DNA from 4 places in the Proteus faecis genome. Region 3 is predicted to be linked to each of the others. Evidence: predicted binding sites of a transcription regulator. Region 3 holds the regulator's gene; each other region holds the start of a gene.
The links. Region 3 encodes PhoB, which activates phosphate uptake and scavenging genes when phosphate is short. Its sites were predicted from a motif close to CTGTCATAAAACTGNCNNAT; they were not measured.
Positions count from the first base shown of each region.

Region 1: the regulator PhoB is predicted to act here: its motif matches at 1,758-1,777, upstream of phoA (alkaline phosphatase).
Region 2: the regulator PhoB is predicted to act here: its motif matches at 2,835-2,854, upstream of ugpB (sn-glycerol-3-phosphate ABC transporter substrate-binding protein UgpB).
Region 4: the regulator PhoB is predicted to act here: its motif matches at 2,087-2,106, upstream of rbsK (ribokinase).

Region 1 is NZ_JASVWV010000026.1:8,543-13,126, forward strand. It holds gene phoA (alkaline phosphatase) at 257-1,696, opposite strand; gene QSH13_RS17740 (alpha/beta hydrolase-fold protein) at 1,919-3,448, opposite strand; gene QSH13_RS17745 (hypothetical protein) at 3,527-3,835, shown strand; gene QSH13_RS17750 (ElyC/SanA/YdcF family protein) at 3,916-4,584, opposite strand, start outside.
Region 2 is NZ_JASVWV010000011.1:86,866-91,449, forward strand. It holds gene QSH13_RS14145 (cyanate transporter) at 1-711, shown strand, start outside; gene QSH13_RS14150 (carbamate kinase family protein) at 805-1,752, opposite strand; gene QSH13_RS14155 (glycerophosphodiester phosphodiesterase family protein) at 2,059-2,793, opposite strand; gene ugpB (sn-glycerol-3-phosphate ABC transporter substrate-binding protein UgpB) at 2,968-4,275, shown strand; gene ugpA (sn-glycerol-3-phosphate ABC transporter permease UgpA) at 4,337-4,584, shown strand, end outside.
Region 3 is NZ_JASVWV010000012.1:108,325-112,908, reverse strand. It holds gene phoR (phosphate regulon sensor histidine kinase PhoR) at 1-1,242, opposite strand, end outside; gene phoB (phosphate regulon transcriptional regulator PhoB) at 1,266-1,955, opposite strand; gene sbcD (exonuclease subunit SbcD) at 2,176-3,405, shown strand; gene QSH13_RS14800 (AAA family ATPase) at 3,405-4,584, shown strand, end outside.
Region 4 is NZ_JASVWV010000005.1:44,087-48,670, reverse strand. It holds gene QSH13_RS08580 (RNA ligase RtcB family protein) at 1-162, opposite strand, end outside; gene QSH13_RS08575 (DeoR family transcriptional regulator) at 475-1,251, opposite strand; gene deoC (deoxyribose-phosphate aldolase) at 1,307-1,975, opposite strand; gene rbsK (ribokinase) at 2,155-3,075, shown strand; gene murQ (N-acetylmuramic acid 6-phosphate etherase) at 3,310-4,224, shown strand; gene QSH13_RS08555 (PTS transporter subunit EIIC) at 4,264-4,584, shown strand, end outside.

The DNA.
Region 1 (4,584 bases), on a different contig from region 3:
AGTACAATAATCAATGGAGAAGTTGAGAATATTACATGGATTAATTTGTCAATTCTGTTAATTATAACAGGAAATATGTAATTTTCAAAATCAACCTATAAATAACCCATTGATTTATTATCACTTTATTTAAATGGTCTCAATTTTTCATAAAAAAACGCGACCAGAGGGTATCTCTCTAAGTCGCGCGAAAATACAACAAGTTAGTAAGGCAATTCGACTACAAGTTCAGACAGACTATAAATTCAACTGGAATTTACTTCAGACCCATCGCATCACGCATAGTGAAAAATAAGTCGGTTTGGTCAGTTAACCCAACGACATTCGCAGCATGTGGACCATAAGCGGCAACACGTAGCTGAGCCCCTGTATGTTCTTGGGATCCTTCTTCTGCATTACCATAGTTCACGACCATAACTGCGCCATCTTTGGTAATAAGTGCTTGTGTTAATCCGCTTGATTTCACATCCGCCTCAATAATTTGACTTGAATGAGCATGGTCAGCAGTTACGATAATCAGTGTGTCGCCGTTTTGTTTAGCAAAATCTAAGCCGATTTGTACGGCTTCATCTAACGCAACCGTTTCACCAATTTGTCCGCAAGGATTCGCATTATGATCTTGCTTATCAATAGAGGCACTTTCGACTTGTAAGAAGAATCCATTTTCATTGGTCTTCAGTAAGTCAATTGCTTTTTTGGTCATTTGTGCCAGTGTTGGCGCATTTGGATCGAGTTTAGAATTAGGTTTGCACTCTAAAGGTGGATTATTCAAATTACCATGATACGTCGCTTTAGGCCCTTCCCAAGCCACGGCCATATTACCTTCGTGGAATAAACCAAGCACGGGTTTATCTTGATTTGCAAGCGTAATTGCATCTAATGATTTGGCATCCTTCACGATTTGATAACCACGCTCAATCGCTTGTTGCTCTAACGTTTTACCTTTATATTCACCCGCAGCTGCAGTTTGAGCAAAACTTTTCGCACCGCCCCCTAATGTCACATCGGCACGAGTGACTAATAGTTGTTCAGAGATAGAACCTCTACCACCATTTTCTAATGCATTAGTTGAACATTTTTCTAAAGTTTCAACAGGGCCATAGCATTTGCGACCTGTTACATGAGAGTACAGTGCCGCCGGTGTTGCATCTTGAATTTCTGATGTTGTCACATTACCTGTTGCCTTTCCATTGGCTTTTGCTAATTCCAAAATAGTTTGGTGATCCTTACCAAACACATCAATCCCTAATGCACCATTATACGTTTTCACACCCGAAGCCCATGCTGTCGCGGAAGCTGCAGAGTCTGTTACATAGTTAGGTTTTTGCGTTTTTCTATCTAAAGCATAGTGTGTGTATTGACCTGTAATAGGTAAGGCATCGATACCTTTAAAGAAGCCACCAGCACCTTCAGCATAGTTACGTGCAACAGTGATTTCAGAATCCCCCATACCATCACCAATAAAGAGGATCACATTTTTTGCTTGGTTATTATGTAAAGCTGCTTTTAATGCCTCAGTTTGATCTTGAGTCATACGGCGAGCACCGCCAAATTCCGTGATATTACCTTTTGCTGCACGATCTTGTGCCAAAATTGCATCAGCAGCAACGGGAGCTGCAAAAGAAGAGAAACTCGCGCCAGCCAATAGTGTTGTTACAATAACGGATAAAATAGAACGTTGGTAACGATGAGACATAGCTTTTTCCTTGCACTCTAAAGTAAAAAAAACAGGGTTAATGTTTTAAGTCAGGAAAAGCTTACGGCAGTTAAATGACAGAGAAATGAAGAGTAAAAGCGATTTCGATGACAGCTTTATGACATGTTGATGACAAACAAAGCTTATATCACTAATACGGATATAAGCTTCTGTTGTATTAAAACATATTGTTAAAACACGATAGGAAAACGAGAGCTTAAGCTAGTCATTCTCTTGGGTTAATGCTTTCGCCCCCAAATACAGGGTTTCACACCAAGAAATATAATCATGCCCACTAGCCATTTCGAGTGATTTAACAGGATAACCTTTTTGCTCTAAAACCTGTTTAAGATGACGATTATTATTTAGAATTCCGCCCTTATCACCACGGCTTTCAAATAATCCCGCCTCTAAGAAAAACTGTAATGGCTTTTTATCTGCTTGTTCAAATTGGCGAATAAGCCATTCAGGCTCTTCATTTTCAGGTGCCCACCAATAAGAGCCAGACATACTCAACACTTTACCAAAGCGATCAGGGCGATTAAATGCGACCCATGAAGAAGCTAATCCACCATAACTCGAACCCGCGACAATGGTTTCTTCTCCTGATACCTGAATACCTTGCTCTTTTTCTAGCCAAACAAAGAGTTCATCTGCCAAGAAGCGGTAAAAATCAGGATTCGGCGGTAATTCAACACTACGACGATCACTATCAATGCTATCAACAAATAAGATCATCATCGGAGCCAATTTACCTTCTTCGATCTGTTTATCAAAAAATCGATCAATACCATATTGGCGACGGTAAGTTTGCCCATCAAATAATACGAGCAATCGAGGTGTTTCCATTTTTTGGGCTGGCAGATAAAGTGCTATTTCACGATCATTATTTAAGATCTCACTGTGAAAACGTACAATTTCTGTCTTACCTTTCATTGTTCTATCAAGAATATCGGGTAATTGGCATTCTCGTTGACTGTCTAATGACAATAAAGAAAAGTGGTTATAGATATCCTCAGATTGACTTGGGGAATTTTGAGAATTCAGCGGATCGGACTGTGCTGTGGTTAAAATAGCGCGACGTTGCTCAAATGGCTCTGAATTTTCAATAACGGGTACATCAGGTGCTAATTTATATTGCATTAATGTATCGTTAGGCACGATATAACTACGATACCAAATATCACTATTGGCTAAATGGGTTAATGGATCGTGATTACCCTCGGGTGATCCTAATAAATAAACATTCTTTTTGGCACCTTGCCATAAAAAAGTTACTCGCTTTTTATCATTATCATAAGACTCAATCAGAGGAGCCCCTTCTTGGCGTATTTGTTGCCAAAATGCCTGAATATTTTTTTGATCAAGTTGTTTAGCGAGAGTTTGTAAACGAGGGCTAGTTAGTGCAATACCCGCATCTTTATCTAAAGGCTGATAAGGTTGTGTTGTCAGTGTGAGTTGCCATGTTTTTCCCATTTCACCTTGAGCAACTAATTGATAGCTCGCCGTTTCAGGCAGTAAAAAGCGTACTTTTTGCTGCCCATCAGAAGGAATATCTTTTAATAAACTACGAACATGAGTGCCATCTTGTTTCTCTAACCGTAGATTTTGTATTCCTTTTACGTTTAATTCAACATAACGCTCGCGATCAAAATGAGTAGCAAAACACACTGTATTGTTATCAAACTGGCCTGTTATTTCATTACCTTCTGTTACAGATAAACAATTAGCAAAACTAGGAAAGGATGCCATTAGTGCACATATCATCAGAGGAATTCTCACTATATTATTCTCGTTATAAACTATTGTGAGAAACAATAGTAATGATAATTGTTATCAATTCAATTAAATAATTCAAATAAAGATGGCTATTATAAGAGTTATAAAATAGAAGGAATGATATTTACACGAGAACAACTAAGATTTAATTTTTATCCTAAAGATAATCTTGCAATGAAATATAACTTAATGTTTTATACTGCCAAAGAAGAAGAGAAGAATCATCCGAGTCGAATTTTGCGTAATTTTGCGTTAACACCTTTTACGCTGGTAGGAGATGCGGTTCTTCTCCCTCTAGTGATCATTGCAACGCCTGTAATTCTACTTAATGGATCTATTAGTGTGCCAATTTCAAATTAGCAGTTGTTAGCTTACGGCAAATAGAAACCCAATTTAGAAGTTTATTTATATCATTGGGTTTCTATTCTAGCTTAATTAAATTAACGCTCTTCTAGTGGATAACTACGGAAACTCCATAATCCTAGTGCTTTTAAGCCATCACGATAAATACCTTGTATATCTGATTTACTGGCTTTTTGTAATTCCGCTAATGGCTTATCAGGTGCCACAACCGTTAGGTAAGAGATATCACTTGGGCCACTTTGCCAACTCGCGATAGTGAAAATCGCATCAGCACGACGAACATGACTACCAGAGCTAATAATAACGGCTGTTTTAATACGATGTTTGGTTAGCGCATAACGACTAAATAACGCATTTTCGACAGTGGTACGTGCGTAGTTTTCTTGGAAAATACGTTCAGCTGGAATACCGTTTTTCACCAGCCAATCTGCCATTAATTTACCTTCAGTTTGATGCGCTTTAGGTACACCTCCCGTAACAACAATCATGGCATCCGGTAACTGTTTAGCCACTTCTAAGGTTTTATTTAAGCGCTCAATTAAAATTTTATTCATTGTACCATCTGGGTTTAACGCATAGCCCAATGTCACAATCGCGTTGTTATCTTTGGTTTTCTTCAGTTTCGCTAAATCAGCAGGGGTTAATTTATCACTTAACGGCATTTTGCTGACACGATCGACCTCGGCAAAGAAACGTTTAAGTTCATCCGCTTTCGCTGGATTTAATGATTTCAATTTAGTGAAATA
Region 2 (4,584 bases), on a different contig from region 3:
GGACATTGGCAAAGTGCTTTAGCGTGGTTTGCTCTTCCCGCAGGATTTGCTTTTATCGCTATTCTTTTTTCGATTCAAAATAGTGCGGTCTCTTCTCATAAAATATCACTAAATACTTTAATTTGGCGCCCTAGAACAGGTTTACTTATTTTAGGTTTTGGTTGCGTTAATGCAGGTTACGCTTCTGTTGTGACCTGGCTGGCACCTTTTTATCAATCATTAGGAATGCCAAGCGCACAAAGTGGCTCACTGGTTGCAATCCTTTCTCTTTTCCAAGCCTCTGCTGCGTTAATCATTCCTTTCTTCGCTGCTAAAAATCACGACAGGCGTTTTTGGCTTACGATAACATTAATAAGCCAATTTATCGGTTTTGGCGCAATCATGACTATTCCAATGAGTGCTCCTTATCTTTGGAGTATTTTCTTAGGCTGTGGCTTAGGTGGATGTTTTTCTATGATGATGATTGTCGCGCTCGATCATATTCCTGATCCGGCACAAGCGGGGGCGTTGTCAGCTTTAATGCAAGGTGGTGGCTTTATTATTGCTGCTTTTGGCCCACTAGTTGCTGTGCTATTACGCCAGCCAGATGGAAGCTTTACTTATGCATGGGCATTTCATGCCATTTTAGTGATTGTGACTATAGGATTATTTGCACGATTAAATCCTCATCATTATGCAAAAGCCTATCCCGCTAATCATCCGACTATATAGCCTATATTTAAGATCCACATAAAATAAACGCCTTAATTTTTACAAATAAGGCGTTTATCAATGATAATAATTGAACACTACTTATGAAGATGATTAAGCAACGATATGTGTTCCTGTTTCACCTTTTAAGGCTGAAGCCAGTTTTTCTGGTGTTGTGATAATCACTCTTTTTCCACCTGCAGCTAAAAATGAGAGGCTAGCTTCAATTTTAGGAAGCATACTGCCTGGAGGGAAATGCCCTTCATGCATATATTGTGTCATCTCTTCAACCGACGTTTCACCCAATGCTTTTTGTTCTGGTTTGCCGAAATGAATACAGACTTTTTCAACCCCAGTTGTGATGATAAGAATATCTGCATGTAATTCTTTTGCGAGCAATGTTGATGACAGATCTTTATCAATAACCGCATCAACACTTTGGTAATTACCATGCTCATTTCTGATGACTGGAATACCACCGCCACCCACTGCAATCACGACATAGCCACATTCTGATAGTGACTTAATTGCTTTAGATTCGACAACATGCTGTGGAATTGGAGAAGCGACAACTCGACGATAACCACGACCAGAATCTTCAACAAAATGCCATTGAGGATTTTCTTGCTTTAATTGTGCCATCTCTTGTTCAGAGAAAAATGCGCCAATAGGTTTTGTTGGAGAAACAAAGTTGGGATCGTTTTTATCTACTTCAACTTGTGTAATAAGGGTAATTGCTTGTTTATTGTGTTGAGCGCGAAGCTTATTTGTTAATGCTTGTTGAATTAAATAGCCAATACCACCTTGTGTATCTGCAACACAGTTGGCTAATGGTGTTAACGGCAAACCTTCTTGCACATGCGCCACTTCAGCGCGACGTAAATCAAGCCCTACTTGTGGCCCGTTACCATGAGTTAAAACAATATTATACCCTTCAGCCACCATATCACTGATATGGGCTGCAACCTCTTGTACTGCTTGTTCTTGATGAGCGATAGACTGGCTAGCATTGTCTTTAATAATACTGTTGCCTCCAATGGCAACAACAACGAGTTCTTTCATATTTCACTCTCAATTATATTATAGGCAATTAAAGTAGAAATAACGTACTTCCACTCTTAGAGGTTGGGTTAATAAGGTCGCCATATTCGCTAACCATTTTCCCCATTTTTATTTTTAATGAGATAAACATTATCGTGTTGAACAATATCTATTCATTAATTGCGCAGGATGATAGCAGAGAATGTAAATAAAACATCCATTACTCAACATTTCTCTTAAAATACGGTAGGAAAAGGAGAAAAGGCGTCACCAAACATATCGATAACACCTTATTCAATACAAATAAGCGGGATCGTTAATCCCTTTTCATTTTGCTATTTGATAAACATCCGGTTGGTAGACATCAGGCATATCCGTAATCAACATATCAACACCCCATTGCTCAAAATCTTTCACTTCTTCAGGATTATTCGGGGTATAACAATAAATTTCATAGCCTGCTTGTTTTAACAACTGTGCTTGTTTTTGTGTAAGATACTTGTAATTACAATGCACACTAAAACCATCAATCACTTTTAGTGTTTCTAACGCATTATCTGGGATCTCATCCCACAATTGGCCTCTGCGAATAAACGGCAGGTATCGCTTCATAATGGTAAGCGCATGCGTATCAAAAGAGGAAAATAAAATTTGCTCATTCGGAATATCTGCACTTTTTATCATATCAGAAACCGCTAAACATAAACGCTCAACATCATCATCAGGCCATGTCTTCAACTCAATATTAAGCTTTGTTCCTGAACGTTTAATTAGCTGCAACCCTTGCCTTAATGAAGGAATTTTCTCACCTTGATAGAGTGAGCTAAACCAACTTCCCGCATCAAGACGATGCAAATCATCTAAAGTATGAAAACGCACAGCACCTTGCCCATTTGTGCAACGATTAACTGTTTTATCATGAATAAGCACAGGAACATGATCCGCGGTTAATTGCACATCCGTTTCAATCCATTCACACCCGAAATCAATTGCCATTTTAAACGCAGCCAATGTATTTTCAGGGGCTTTTCCAGAAAAACCTCGGTGAGCAGCTATCTTCATTTCTCTCTCCTTTTCATTTGTGCCGACATCATGACAACCATTTATGACAGCAATTTGACAGTCATACCATCAATATATCTTCATTTAATTGTCACCCCTTTGTCATAAACAACATTTAGGGTAATTCGCAGATTAGATTGCACCTTTAACTTTCGATTAAAAAGGAAATTCTGCATGTCGATAAAATCAATAACAGGCCTTGCTGTTGCGATGACGTTATTTACCTCTCCTACACACGCAAAAACACAAATTGAATGGTGGCATGCAATGGGAGGTGCGCTTGGTCAGAAAGTTAATCAAATCGCCTCTGATTTTAACGCCAGCCAATCTGAATATGAGATAAAGCCTGTTTATAAAGGCACATATGCGGAAACAATGACCAGTGCAGTGGCTTCATTTCGCGCTAAAAACCAACCAGCTATTGTGCAAGTCTTTGAAGTGGGTACAGCCAGCATGATGGGGGCTAAAAAAGCCGTTTTCCCTGTTTATCAATTAATGGAAAAAACCAACGAGCCTTTTGATCCTAATAGTTATCTATCAACTGTCACGGGTTATTACACCAGTAGCGATGGTAAAATGATGTCGTTACCATTTAATAGTTCAACCCCCGTGCTTTACTACAACAAAACGCTATTTAAAAAAGCAGGGATAGAGCAACCACCAAAGACATGGAAAGAGATGGAAATCGTATCTCAAAAACTGCTCGATTCTGGTGTTAAATGCGGATTTACCACCACATGGCAATCATGGACACAAATCGAAAACTTTGGTGCGCGCAATAATTTGCCTATTGCGACAAAAAATAACGGTTTCGATGGTTTTGATACTACCTTCCTATTTAATAAAGCGCCTTTCGTGGCTCATATTCAACAAATGGCTGATTGGTCAAAATCCGGTATTTTTAAATATGGCGGACGCCAATCGGATGCAATGCCTCTATTTTATACTCAGGAGTGTGCCATGGTAATGGAATCATCCGCAGGCTTTGCAGGTATTAAAGAGAATATGAAAGGTCTTGATATTGGTGTTAGCCAATTGCCTTACGATGATACTCTTGTACAAAAACCAGCGAATACCATTATTGGCGGAGCATCGTTATGGGTTATGTCAGGGCGTCCAGACGCGGAATATAACGGTGTTGCCAAATTTTTCACCTATCTTTCAAGTCCTGAAGTTCAAGCTGATTGGCACCAAGCTACGGGTTATTTGCCAGTCACTAAAGCGGCTTATGCGTTAACACAGCAACAAGGTTTTTATCAGAAAAACCCAGGGGCTGACACCGCAATATTACAAATGACAACTTCAGAGCCTACCGAAAATTCAAAGGGATTACGCTTTGGTAATTTCCTGCAAACTCGAGAAATCGTTGATGAAGAGTTAGAAAAAGTGTGGGCAGGAAAACAGAGTGCTCAAGCTGCATTAGATAATGCTGTTACACGTGGAAATGAGCAGTTACGTCGCTTTGAACGTTCTCAACAATAATTATTTATATTAGGCGAGCCAAGTGCTCGCCTTCTATTTTTATCGATTCACTGGATATTGTATGGCTTCTCAATCCATTTATTTTAAACAAAAATGGTTACCTCTCGCGCTAATTTTTCCTCAATTAGCTATCACGCTTATCTTTTTTATTTGGCCTGCTGGGCAAGCATTTTTTCAATCATTTCAATTAGAAGATGCATTTGGACTTAGTCGAGAATTTGTTGGTTTTGAAAATTTTCAGCGACTTTTTAGCAATCGTTATTATTTTGATAGTTTGGTCACGACGCTTATTTTCAGTACCAGTGTCGT
Region 3 (4,584 bases):
CCCAACCCCCACTTTACTTTCAATATTCAATTGAGAGTGATGATGGAGCAACGATTTTTTCACAATAGCCAAACCTAACCCGGTACCACCAGAATGACGAGAGCGAGCTTTATCAACGCGATAAAAACGTTCTGTCAAACGTGTTAAGTGTTCAGCACTGATCCCCGATCCATTATCTGAAACGCTAAATAACATACCTTGGGGAATCTTCTTCCAATTGACTTTGATTGTTGTACCTTCTTCAGTGTGATTAATGGCGTTATACACTAAGTTAGAAACAGCACTACGCAATTGCTCTTCATTACCACGAACAGCCCACTGATCATCAACATCAAAAACAATCTGATGCCGACCTTGACTTAATGAGTTCGCTTCTTGTTGTAATAACGCCAAAATGGCAGGAATATCAACAATCTTGTTTAAATCAATATGCGGAGCAGATTCGATACGAGAAAGCTGTAAAAGTTGCTGAACAAGCGTATCCATACGTTTAGCTTGCTCTTGCATTGTGACTATCGCCTTATGCTCTGCGGGTTTTGCTACACTATTTTCTTCCATCATTTCAAGATAGCCTTGAATAACGGTTAGTGGTGTTCTTAACTCATGACTGACATTAGCAAAAAAATCACGTCGTGAGTTTTCTAGTTTATTTTTTTCTGTTACATCGCGAGCCACCATCAAACGCTGATCTTCGCTATATGGCATCACACGAAACTCAACAATAGAACCACTATTTAGTGAAATGGTTAAGGGACGACTAAAATCACCTGCGGTAAAGTAATGCAAAAAATCAGGATAACGTAATAAGTTAAAAATATTTTGCCCATTATCTTCAGGCCAGCGAAAACCCAATAAATGTTGAGCAAGACTATTACACCAAAAAATATTCCCTTCATTCGTCATCATCACGACTGCATCGGGTAAACTTTCAGCACCACTTCTAAAACGTTTAATTAAGTCGCCTAATTCTCTGCGTCGTTTACGATTACGTTGTTGGGTCTGTCGAATACCATAAAAAATAGGCTCCCATCCCCCACTTCCTTCTGGGGGCAATACAGAGCGCTCTAACCATAGCCATTTAGATAATTTCAGCAAATTATAGGCATGCCACACAAGAGCACTGAAAAGCGAGGCCACCAGCAACCAAGAAAGATGCCCGATAAAAAGCGATAATATAAAAGCAGGTAAGCAAAATAGACATAGCCCCCAAACGAGGGCTTTCCATGATAGTCGTTCTAACACCAGACGATTACTCCCATATTGACTTAGAAACGGGCAGAAAAACGATATCCCGTTCCACGTACTGTCTGTATCATTTTGTCATGACCATCTTCTTCAATGGCCTTACGTAAACGACGAATATGCACATCAACAGTACGGTCTTCGACATAAACATTCGTTCCCCAAACGTAGTTTAGCAGTTGTTCTCTACTGTATACACGTTCAGGATGTGTCATAAAAAAGTGCAGGAGTTTAAATTCGGTGGGTCCCATATCTATCGGTTTGTCTTGACTCGTTACCCGATGAGAAACAGGATCAAGTCCTAATCCATTGAATTCGATGATATCTTCCGCTGACATCGGTGATAAACGCCGTAAGATCGCCTTCACTCGGGCGACAAGCTCTTTAGGTGAAAAGGGTTTGATAACATAATCATCAGCACCCGTTTCTAATCCTTGGACTTTATCTTCCTCTTCCCCTTTTGCTGTTAGCATAATAATTGGAATATCGCGGGTGTTACTTTCCCGTTTCATCTGTTTTATTATCTGCAAACCAGATCCTCCGGGGATCATCCAATCTAATAAAACCAGATCAGGGTAAGGATCAATAAGAAAGCTCAATGCAGAATCATAGTCTTCTGCTTCAATCGGTTGAAAACCATTTTGTTCCAAAACAAAACAGATCATCTCTCGAATTGCGGTTTCATCTTCAACAACAAGAATACGCCTTGCCATACTCTATCCTGTGTAATGTTATAGAGGGTCAAAATGATTATGATGCAGTTTTATGACAGATTTATGACTAACCTTAACATTACTGAAATAGATCCCTGTTGTTAAGGTAAATAAACCATTTTTTGGTGAAATATCACTCAAAAAGAGGACGTATTGTTGAGTTTTCACGAAAAAACGAAGGTGCGCTATACTCTTCATCAAATAAAAAAGAGGGATAGCAATGCGGATTATTCACACATCGGACTGGCATTTAGGGCAATATTTTTTTACTAAAACTCGAGCTAAAGAGCATCAGCAGTTTCTTGATTGGTTATTAGCACAAATTAAACACTATCAAGTCGATGCACTAATTGTTGCTGGTGATATTTTTGATACAGGCTCCCCACCAAGTTATGCTCGAGAGCTATATAATCGTTTTGTTGTCGCTATCCGAGACACACAATGTCAGCTCGTTATTCTAGGTGGTAACCACGACTCTGTCGCGACACTCAATGAATCAAAATCACTATTGGCGTGTTTAAATACGACAGTTATTGCCAATGTTCATGCAGAAACACCACAAGCCCCGATCATTCTTCCTCAAAAAGATAACACGCCAGGCGCATTACTCTGTGCAATCCCTTATCTACGGCCTAGAGACATGATCAGCAGTAAAAGTGGGCAATCAGGTGCTGAAAAACAAACTGCCTTAAAAGACGCGATTGCTGAATATTATCAAACGCAATATCAAACAGCTCTCGAATTACGTCAGCAATTAAATGTCAACATTCCCATTATTGCAACAGGCCACCTTACAACCATTGGTGCGAGTGTGACGGACTCGGTACGAGAAATTTATATTGGTACTTTAGAAGCTTTCTCTGCCACCCTATTCCCAGAATTTGACTATATTGCTCTAGGTCATATTCATCGCCCTCAAGTGGTGAATAAATCAGGCCATATTCGTTATAGTGGCTCCCCTATCCCCTTAAGTTTTGATGAGAGCGGACAACAGAAAAGTGTCTGCCTTATCGATTTTGAACAAGATAAATTAACTAACCTCACACTATTACCCATCCCTGAATTTCAGTTACTACGCACTATCAGTGGTTCATTAAAAGAGATAGCTATAAAACTTGAAGATCTAAAAAAACAATACGGTGAAATAGATACCACTATTTGGTTGGATATCGAAGTCTCAACCCAAGACTATCTCAGTGATATACAAACCCGCATTCAAGAGCTCACTAATGACCCGCTTTTTGAAGTAATTTTATTAAGAAGAGCCAGAAAACAGCGCCAAGCATTTACTCAAAATGAGAACGAAACACTGACCGAATTAACCGTTTATGATGTTTTTGAAAGGCGCTTAGAACAACATGAGTTTGATTCAGAAGAAACGAAAACTCGTTTAACAACATTATTTAAACAAGCAGTTGAAATGGCAGAGAAAGAGGATAACGAAGCATAATGAAAATCTTAAGTCTGCGATTTAAAAATATTAACTCTTTAAAAGGTGAATGGAAAATTAACTTCAACCAAGAACCTTTTATCAGCAACGGGTTATTTGCGATTACAGGCCCTACAGGTGCGGGAAAAACCACCCTATTAGATGCGATTAGTTTAGCCCTTTATCATCGAACGCCAAGATTAGATAAAGTCACACAATCACAAAATGAGTTAATGACACGCCATACCGCGGAATGTTTGACCGAAGTTGAATTTGAAGTCAAAGGTGTAGCGTATCGAGCATTTTGGGAACAACGCCGTGCTAATTATAAAGAAGATGGCAATCTTCAAGCACCACAAGCCGAACTTGTTAAAATAAATACGGCCGGAGGCGAAGACAAAATATTAGCAAGCAAGATAAGCCAAGTAAAAGAGATGATCATTAATATTACTGGCCTTGATTTTGAGCGTTTCACTAAATCTATGTTGCTTTCTCAAGGACAATTTGCGGCTTTTTTAAATGCAGATGATAAATCCCGCGCTGAATTACTCGAAGAACTCACAGGTACCGATATTTATCGTCATATATCCCAATCTATCTTTAAACATTGGCGTGAAGAAGAACAAGCATTAAAAACACTAAAACAGCAAGCCGAAATGATGGCATTATTAGATGAAAATGCTCGCCAAGCTTTATTAACCGAACAGACTAATCTTGTTGCCAAAGAGAACCTATTACAAAAAGAACAACAGGAATATCAAACAGCAAAGCAGTGGCAAGAAAAAGAAATTGAACTCAATAAAAATAAAGTATTAGCACAAACCGAAGTTAATTTAGCACAAGAAGCGTTAGTTGCTGCCAAGCCCGATATTCAACGTCTTGAAAATAGTGAACCAGCAGAAAAAATCCGTCCACTTTATGATGAAAAGGATCGTCTATTAAAAGAACAAACCTATATTGAATCACAACTATCAACACTAAAAGCAGAAAAACTGCGTATTGAACAACAGAGCCAACCTATTAATCAGCATTTAGTCGAAGCTCATGAAACATTTAAACAACACGATGAGAAAAAACAGCAAATATTGCAACTTATTCGTGAACAAGTCGCGCCATTAGATAATCAGTTAATCTTGCTACAACAAGATATTTCAGTAAAAACACAGCAAAAAAATACACTAGAAAAAACACAATCAGAAT
Region 4 (4,584 bases), on a different contig from region 3:
ATAACCGCGACCTGGATGTAGGTCTGGCATACCTGCAACATAAGCCATATCAGGAAGTTGAGCCGTTATTTCTAGTTGTTGGATTGCTTTGCTTTCAATCCAAGTATTATCCGATGCGATATAACAAACGCTATCAGATAAATAATGAACACAGTTGTCCATATACCAATCCATATAATGTAAAGGATTAAAAAATAAATTGATTGGCGGACAGCAAAAAGAAGGAGAAAAGGATTACTTCTGAGATTGTCCGCAAAGAGTATTCATATTTGTAATTGTCATGAGATACCTCCTTGCGTTAATTAAAATGGGTGAGAAATAATAAATCGCGGGCATAGTAACCACTTTTTTTTGCCTTGGCAATCAAAAAGTGGTGTGAATTTTTTTTATTTTTTTAAAAGAATTAATAGATTTTATTTAATTTAAGGCTAACTTTCTTTTATTTACTGTTTTAAGTTAATACTCTATTTTTAATTAATAAATCACTTTTACTGAGCTTTTTCGGCAATAATCTTCGTAATCATCCGTTAATTTTCTATCTGTGATCACAACATCAAACTGAGCTAAATCGCCCATATTGGCTGTCGCTGTTTCATCAAAATAGTGATATTTGGTGAGTAAGATCTTACGAATAGATTTGTCCATCGCTTTTTTCTTCATATAAAGATCGTCGATGCTATAACAGGTCACGCCAAAATCGAGATGTACCCCTTCGGCTGAAATAAAGGCTTTTTTAGGATTAATGCTATCAAGATAAGAGGGTTGGGTTGGATTGAAGAATGAATCACTTTTAGGGCGGTATTCACCTCCGCAGAGTAATACGGTGGCATTTTTTTTCTGACTTAATGCTAAAAATACTCGATGAGAATAACAGATCCCAGTGAAATGCAGGTTATCGGGAATAAGCTCAATCAGTGTGGGAATAAATTGTCCGTTATCGAAAAAAAGAACATCGCCTTCAGACACCATGCCAGCAGCAAGATTAGGAATATGAAGTTCTTCTGTTTGATCCGGCGTAATAATATTGGAGGATGTTGATAGCGATCCTGCATGAGGTTGGGCTAATGCAACAATATAGCCACCTAATAATGACATTGGGAACGGGTTTTCAGCATCAGAGCTAAGATCTCGTCTAATCGTCATCTCAGAAACTTCAAGGATCCTTGCGGCGTCTTTAAGATGTATGCGACCTGAGCGTTTTATACATTCACTGAGGCGGCGCAAACGTTCGTGCTGTTTGGTCTCTATCACCGAAGGATCCTTGTATTATCGAATAGCGCACTCCAAAAAAAGATACGCTAAATAATTAGTAAGTTGATTCAGGTGCATCTGAATCTGTTGCGATAGCGACACTTGCGCTAGCTCCGATACGTGTTGCTCCTGCTTTGATCATGTTTAATGCTGTTTGGCGATCGCGAACACCACCAGAAGCTTTCACGCCAACTTCATCACCAACGGTTTTACGCATCAAAGCAACATGATGTTCTGTTGCGCCCATTGTACTGTATCCTGTCGATGTTTTCACAAAATCAACGCGGATCTCACGGCACATTTCACAGACTAAACGTACTTCGTCGTCAGTTAATAAGCAAGTTTCTAAAATCACTTTCAGAGTTGTATTACCACAAGCTGCTTTTACTGCTTCAATATCTTGTTTTACGAAGTCTAAACGACCGCTTTTTAACATACCGATATTGATAACCATATCGACTTCTTGTGCACCTTGACGAATAGCTTCAGCTGCTTCAAATGCTTTTGTTGCTGTTAAACCAGCCCCAAATGGGAAGTCGATAACACAACATACTTTTACATCACTGCCTTCAAGGCAAGTTCTTGCTAAAGGGATGTAAGAAGTGTTAATACACACAGAGAAGAAACCGTGTTCAATTGCTTCAGCACACAATTTCTTGATTTGTGATTCAGTTGTATCTGCAGCAAGAAGAGTATGATCGATATAATTAGCTAATGGACGCATAGTCTATTCCTTAGTAAAGAGATTGTTATTTTTCACTCATGTTAGTTTGGTAACATATTAGAGCCGTTTTAATGAGATAACAATCACAGATGATATCTAAATAACATTATACTGTTATACATCTAACAAAATGTCACTATTTTCACATTTGAAAATTTCATATAAGAGTAAGAGGCGCTATGGATATTGCAGTGATTGGTTCAAATATGGTGGATTTAATCACCTATATAGATAGGATGCCAAAAGAGGGGGAAACCCTTGAGGCGCCGGCATTTAAGATGGGTTGTGGTGGTAAAGGAGCAAATCAAGCGGTTGCGGCTGCTAAATTAAATTCAAAAGTGATGATGTTAACAAAGGTCGGTGATGATATTTTCGCGGATAATACCATCATGAATTTAGGATCTTATGGCATTAATACACGCTATGTTGAAAAAGTACCCGGCACAACAAGTGGTGTTGCTCCTATTTTTGTGACATCTCAATCATCAAATAGCATTTTAATTGTTAAAGGTGCTAATCAACATTTGTCGCCAGAAGATATTGATAGAGCGGCAGATAGTCTGAAAAAATGCAAAATAATCGTATTGCAATTAGAAATCCCGCTTGAAACGGTCTATCACGCTATTGAGTTTGGCAATAAACACCATATTCCTGTGTTATTTAACCCAGCACCAGCTTCAAAAGCATTAGATCTTGGTATTGCTGCTCGTTGTGATTTTTTTGTTCCGAATGAAACCGAACTTGAAATATTGACCGGTATGCCAATCACTACAATGGATGAAATTCGCAAAGCCGCTTATTCTTTACTACAAAAAGGATTTAAGAATGTCATCGTTACGTTAGGTGAAAAAGGTGCATTATGGATGAACGGCGAAATTGAAAAGCACATTCCTGCCATTAAAGTTGATGCAATAGATACCAGTGGAGCAGGGGATGCCTTTATTGGTTGTTTTTCCCATTATTATGTTCACACTAATAATATTGACGAAGCATTAAATAAAGCAGTGATGTTTTCAGGCTTAAGTGTTGCCGGAAAAGGTACGCAATCTTCTTACCCAAGCATTGAAGAGTTTGGGCTGTTTTTAGCACAAAAGAAATAGTCACCTTCTACACTATCACATCTTTGTATTCCACTTGCTTTCTTATTTAGAAGGTAAGTGGAAGTCATTTTAAATCAATATATTACTTTGTTTTTTGGTCAATATTGAATTTCTTGCAAACAAAAAACATTAACTTAATGTGATTGATTTCACGAAGTGGTGACAAATACTATTGAAATATAATTTCAGTGAGTGTAATTTTTATTGAAATTTGGTTTCATTGGAGTTGTTGTGATGAAAGAAGATGCATTAAGCGAATGTCTTAAAAATGAAAGCAATCAAGAAACAACACAGTTTTCTGAATTAAGTGCTTTAGAGTTGGTTACGCTTATCAATAGTGCAGATATGACAGTTGCAAGTGCGGTTAAAAAAGAATTACCCGCTATTGCTAAAGCAGTAGAAAAAATAACTGAACGTTTGCAAAAAGGTGGCCGTATTTTTTATGTCGGTGCCGGAACCAGTGGCCGATTAGCTGTACTAGACAGTGCAGAATGCCCACCTACTTTTGGTGTCTCTCCTACGTTAGTGCAGGCGATTATTGCTGGCGGTCATGATGCAATGTTAAAAGCAGTTGAAAATATTGAAGATAGCCGAGAGGCGGCAATTGAAGAGCTTCAACGCCGTCATGTTGGTGATAAAGATGTTGTTATTGGCATTGCAGCAAGCGGTCGTACCCCCTTCACTGTCGCAGCTTTGCAATATGGCAAAAAGTTAAAAGCATTGACAGTATCTATAACTACCCGTGGCAAAAGTATGATGAGTGAAATTGCTGACTTATCTATTGCGCCAGATGTGGGCGCAGAGGTGTTAACTGGTTCTACAAGAATGAAAAGCGGTACGGCTCAAAAAATGATTTTGGGTATGTTAAGTACTAGTGTCATGACTAAGCTTGGAAAAGTGCATAAAAACCTTATGGTGGATGTGATTGCAAGTAATGAGAAGTTGCAACGCCGTGCTGAAGGTATTGTTAGCGAAGTGTGTGGAATATCACATGAAAGAGCCAGAACCTTGTTACAAATGGTGAATTATCATCCTAGAAAAGCCATTTTAATGTATGAACTTCACCTGAGTGTGGAGAAAGTGGAGCAAATTACACAGCAATATCCTTATCGTTCACTACAACAGCAACTTGCCTTATTTAATGAATAACAATATGAGTAAACACTCTGAACTTTAGCAGGCACATATATGGCTAATAAAATAGAACATCTCGACACGTTAGCAATAGAAATAGAAAAACATGCTGGTGGGTTTCAAAATGTGGCAACCCTAACACATTGTATGACTCGTATTCGATTGATTTTAAAAGATAGTTCTCTATTTGATGCTGATGCTTTAAAACAAGTCGAAGGCGTTAAGGGCGTTGTATTCAATGGTGAGCAGCATCAAGTGATTGTTGGAATGGGAACTGCGGCAAAAGTTTATTCCATCATGAATAAGCGTATGCAAAACAGTTCAGTCAGTAGTGAACATGAGACGGCGCCAACACCAGTAACAAAAGGCTTCTCA